DNA from 2 places in the Paraburkholderia unamae genome. Region 1 is predicted to be linked to the other one. Evidence: riboswitches for the same ligand, from Rfam matches in the RefSeq annotation. Region 1 holds a riboswitch; the other holds the start of a gene.
The links. Region 1 has a riboswitch for FMN ahead of C7402_RS31845 (6,7-dimethyl-8-ribityllumazine synthase). Riboswitches for the same ligand answer to the same signal wherever they lie in the genome.

Region 1 (2,458 bases):
CTTGAGTTACGGCCGCCCCACGCCGCATACCAGCCCCCAAGAACAATAATTCCCTTGCGACCCCAAGTGCCGTGTTGCCGGCTGACCCATCACGGCCATTCGCGATAGTCGGCCCCTCCTCTACTTGATCGTGTCGGCGGCAGCCTTGCACACGGCGGCATCCTGATCGCCCGTGCCGCCGCTACATCCCACCGCGCCGACCACCTTGCCCCCTTCTATGAGCGGAAACCCTCCGGGCGACGCCACCAGCCCGGCGTCCAGCGTGCCCACATACGCGTGTCCGCTTTCGTACTGGTTGTAAAAGACCCGGGTTTCCCGCCGAAATCGCGCTGACGTGCGCGCCTTGTTCTGCGAGACCTCGATCGAGGCGTACTGCGCGCCGTCCATCCGCTCGAACGCGAGCAGCTCGCCATGCGTGTCGACCACGGCGATATTCATTTTCCAGTCGTGTTTTTTCGCTTCGGCCTCCGCAATCGCGAGCAGTTTTTTCGCGGTGTCCAGGCTGATCGCGGTGCCATAGGGAATGTCGAACGGCATCTTCTCCGGTGTCCCGCCTGCCGAAGGCTGTGAGGCCGAAGTTTGCGCCGCCGCTGTCGTTGCAACGGCATTGGCCGCGACAAGGCAGGCTACACACGTAATTCGAACGAGACTTTGCATCGCACCACCTCCCGCTGTGTTGGCCGCAGGCGCGTGCATTGAGCCGTTGGCGGAACGCTTTGCACGATGGCCCGGCTGGTTCGAAACGTAGCGCGATGAGTGCCGGTGTGCAAGACGATCCTTCGCCCGGCGCCTCGTGCCGATTTCCCCCTTGGGAATGTGGCTATGCACAAAATGACGTTTCGTGCTACCGTACAGCCCGTTCGTCAAGAACACGTTCTCGGGGCGGGGTGCAATTCCCCACCGGCGGTAATCGTCCTTAACCACGACGTAGCCCGCGAGCGCTCCGTTATCGCAGGCGGCAATCAGCGATGGCGCAGGTCAGCAGACCCGGTTGGATTCCGGGGCCGACGGTATAGTCCGGATGAAAGAGAACAGGTCGGCTTGCGGCTATTCGCGTCGTGCGAAGGCCGCGGCCGTCCTTCGCCCTGTTCACACAAAACAGGCTGAAGTCCATGAACATTTCCACCACGCTCGAATCACAAGCCGTCGCAGCATCCTCCCATCGTCCGCGCATTGCTTTCATCCAGGCCTGCTGGCACCGTGACATCGTCGACCAGTGCAAGACCTCGTTTTTGCAATCGATTCAGAAGTACGGCTACACCGCTGAAGACGTCGACCTGTATGAAGTGCCGGGCGCCTTCGAAATTCCGTTGCACGCGAAACGACTTGCGCAAAGCGGTCAATACGCCGGCATCGTGGCGGCCGGGCTCGTGGTCGACGGCGGTATCTATCGCCATGACTTCGTCGCGACGGCTGTCATCAACGCCCTCATGCAGGTCCAGCTCGAAACCGGTACGCCGGTGTTCTCGGCCGTGCTGACGCCGCATCATTTCCACGCCGGCGAAGAACACGTTGGCTTCTTCCGCGAGCACTTTGTCGTGAAGGGGGCTGAAGCCGCGCACGCCTGTGCCGACACCGTGAGCAAGCTCGCCGCCCTGCCCGTGCGATAAATCACGCATCACGACGGTTGCGCACGCAACCACTGGTGGCGCCGCATGGAAGACGCGGCGTCGCCTTGGCATCTCATGACGTGAGTGTGCCGCTGTCGAGGCTGAACGCCCAACGTTGCGGATGAAGCTTTACCTGCCCTGCTCCGGTCATTTCAGCGGCGGCACACGATTTCAGTAGTGATTTCGATTCAACGTGCTGCTGCACGAAGAGGCGTTTGAGCACTGCGGCGCAAAGCCGTGAGTTGAAGCGCGGGCACTGCAATGTTCGTTTAGCCAGGTACATGGGTTGCTGATGCACAGGCGCCTGACCTCCTGGAGCGATGCCAAATGATCATTCGATTTCCCCGCACTCAAGCGTTCTACTGCGCCGGAGGCACGATCCGTTTCGACGCCGAAGTGGACGGCGCACAAGTCACATGCGAAATATCGCCTGAGGCTCTTGAAGAACACTTCCGTGCGCGCCCCGGACAAGCCGGCCTGTTGAGCGCCTTCGCGGCGCATCGCGATGAGATCGAGTCAATCGCAAGACAAACACTGCCCCATCGGTTGTCCGCCGGTCGCTGCCAACTCTTTCTACGCGATTTCATGTGCCGGGCAACACACGCCGGCGCAATCATGAGTCTGCACCGGGACATGGCGAAAATCGCACGCCCCGTGGCATCTGAAACGAGTGCGACTCATTCAGCCGCGAGCATTGCGGCGCTCGACGAACTCGAAGCGAGCTAACGCCCTGAACGGCGCGGCGTTGCCGGTTTCCACAGGCACGACGCGAGCAAGCCAACCCGAGCGTTGAATGCCGCGTGAACCCGGCAACCGCTTGCACCGAGGGTCATGCAGTTTGCCAATAG
Region 2 (2,458 bases), on a different contig from region 1:
TCAACGGCGTGCGCGACGCGTTGCGCCAGGTCACGCTGCCCGCCGCCGTCGTCTCGAACAGCCGCCTCACGCGCGTGCACGCTTCGGTGCGCCGCGCCGGGCTCGACACGATCTTCGGCGAGCGCATTTTCAGCGCGGAACAGGTCGCGCGGCCCAAGCCTTACCCGGACGTGTACCTGCACGCGGCGAAGCAGCTCGGCGTGGAGCCGGCGCGCTGCGTCGTTGTCGAGGACAGCATTTCGGGATTGAACGCCGCGCGCGCGGCGGGCATGAAGACGATCGCGTTCGTGGGCGCGAGCCATATCCCGTCGGGCTATGCCGACGTGCTGCGCGAGATGGGCATCACGCGCATCATGGCGCGCATGGAGGAGCTGCCGGCGCTCGTCGAGGCCGGCGTGCGCGGCGAATTCGGCGACGTGCAGTCGTGAGGCAACGCTGTGTGCGAAGCAGGCGCACAGCTTCGATGAAAACGCGACGCGGCGCCAGGCGGCGCCGCGTCCGTCAAACCGCTACTTGAGCGTCAATCAAGCAGGCTCGGCGCAGCGCTCGCGCGCGGCCGCGATCGACTCGCGGAACGCCACCAGCTCGGCAATCGAGAGCACCGGCAGGTTGTGCAGCTTCGCGAAGTCGTCGACCTGCTTGCCGCGCGCCATCGTGCCGTCCGGATTCATCAGCTCGCACAGCACGCCGGCGGGCGCCAGGCCCGCGAGCACCGCCAGATCGACCGTGCCTTCGGTGTGGCCGCGGCGCGCCAGCACGCCGCCCTTCTGCGCGCGCAGCGGGAACACGTGGCCGGGGCGCACGATGTCGGCGGGCCTGGCGTTCGGGGCGATCGCGGCGCGTATCGTCGTCACGCGGTCAACGGCCGAAACGCCCGTGCTCACGCCGTCGCGCGCTTCGATCGACACCGTGAACGCGGTGCGGTTGCGGCTTTCGTTGTGCGCCACCATGGGCGGGAGTTCGAGCGCGCGCACCTTCTCGTCCGAGAGGCACAGGCAGACGATGCCGCTGCATTCGCGGATAAAGAGCGCCATCGTTTCAGGCGTGAGGCGCTCGGCGGCGACGATCAGGTCGGCTTCGTCCTCGCGGTCGTGGTCGTCTTGCAGCACGACCGGACGGCCCTCGCGCATGGCGTCGAGCGCGGCGGCGATGCGCGGGGGCACCGGCTCGGCATCGAGGTACGGGAGGTCGGCGGCGGCGTCGGGCAGCGCACCGGAAGTCGAAGCGAAAGTGGAACTGGCAGTAAGGGACATGTGAAACGCTCCTCGCAAGAGTTAGGCGAAAAACGTTTCAGGGCATTGCAAACAGACAGGAATCCCCGGCGCGCGTCGTCCGGCGGACACGCCGCGCTCCCCGATGGAACGGGGACGCACAGGCATGGGCCGAAACGCCGCGGCGCATGGGCAAACATGACCATCTGCACATCTTCTTTCATCCGGACTCTGACCGTCGGCTCTGGCATCGCACCAGATCTGCTGACCCTGCGCATCACATCATGAGGCTCGCGCAGGCGCTCGCGGGCTCGCTGGCCTTGCCTTGCGGCGCGGCCGGCATACCGCCGGTGGGGAATTTCGCCCCGCCCTGAAGACGCACTGATTACCGGATCAACCGGCGGGCAAAGGATACAACGCGCTGCGATTGCGTGCAGCGGGAAAAAGTACGACTAGACAATTTTCTCGAAACCGGTTTTGTGCGACGCATCATGGCTACGAACGGGTTCATACGGGCTTCATGCGGGCTGCGCCGCCACCGCCGTCACGGCGCTCACCTCGGCCGGCTCGCTTTCGGCGACCGCCGGCGCGGCGGGCACGTCCCAGCGCGGCGGCGTCTCGGCGTTGAGCGTCACGCGAAACACGCGCGCCTCGGTGTCGCCGGGGTTGCGCAGGCTGTGCGGCTGGTCGGCGTCGAACACGATCGCGTCGCCGGTCGCGAGCAACTGGCGGCGGTTGTGCACGCTCACTTCGAGCGTGCCCTCGCTCACCACGAGGTTCACGGTCGTGCCCGGCGAGCGGCGCACGCCGGGCTCCGTATGCAAAGGCGCAATGCGCAGTTCGTGGAACTCCGCGGTGGCGGGTTCGCCCTCGGGGTAAAGCGCGCGCGCCGAATAACGGCCGTCGGCGCTCACGAGGCGCGACGCGCGCTCCGCAGGCAGATGCTCGAAACCGTTCACGGCATGCCGCCGCAGGAACGCCGACACCGACACTTTGAGCGCCGCCGCCACCTTGCACAGCACCTTGATGGACGGCACGCTGCGCGCCGACTCCACCTGGGCGAGCATGGCGCGCGAGACACCCGAGGCGCGGGCGAGCGCATCGAGCGAAAGCTGGCGCTCGGCGCGCAGCCGCGCGAGGTTCACGCCCACGAGATGCTCGAGCGTCTCGAAAGTGTCGTTAGGTCCTTCGGTGTGCGCAACATGGTTGAGCTGCGCGTCGCGCACGAGCGCGAGGGGTGAATGCAT

Region 2: linked by a shared signal. The riboswitch ahead of ribB (3,4-dihydroxy-2-butanone-4-phosphate synthase) and the one ahead of C7402_RS31845 (6,7-dimethyl-8-ribityllumazine synthase) in region 1 are both predicted to bind FMN.

What each region holds. Positions count from the first base shown of each region.
Region 1 is NZ_QEOB01000018.1:27,042-29,499, forward strand. Features, by position in the region: gene C7402_RS31840 (GlcG/HbpS family heme-binding protein) at 121-537, opposite strand; FMN riboswitch at 870-1,037, shown strand; gene C7402_RS31845 (6,7-dimethyl-8-ribityllumazine synthase) at 1,113-1,610, shown strand; gene C7402_RS46500 (hypothetical protein) at 1,684-1,908, opposite strand; gene C7402_RS31850 (DUF1488 family protein) at 1,938-2,336, shown strand.
Region 2 is NZ_QEOB01000014.1:188,475-190,932, forward strand. Features, by position in the region: gene C7402_RS27935 (HAD family hydrolase) at 1-428, shown strand, start outside; gene ribB (3,4-dihydroxy-2-butanone-4-phosphate synthase) at 525-1,253, opposite strand; FMN riboswitch at 1,420-1,593, opposite strand; gene C7402_RS27945 (helix-turn-helix domain-containing protein) at 1,730-2,458, opposite strand.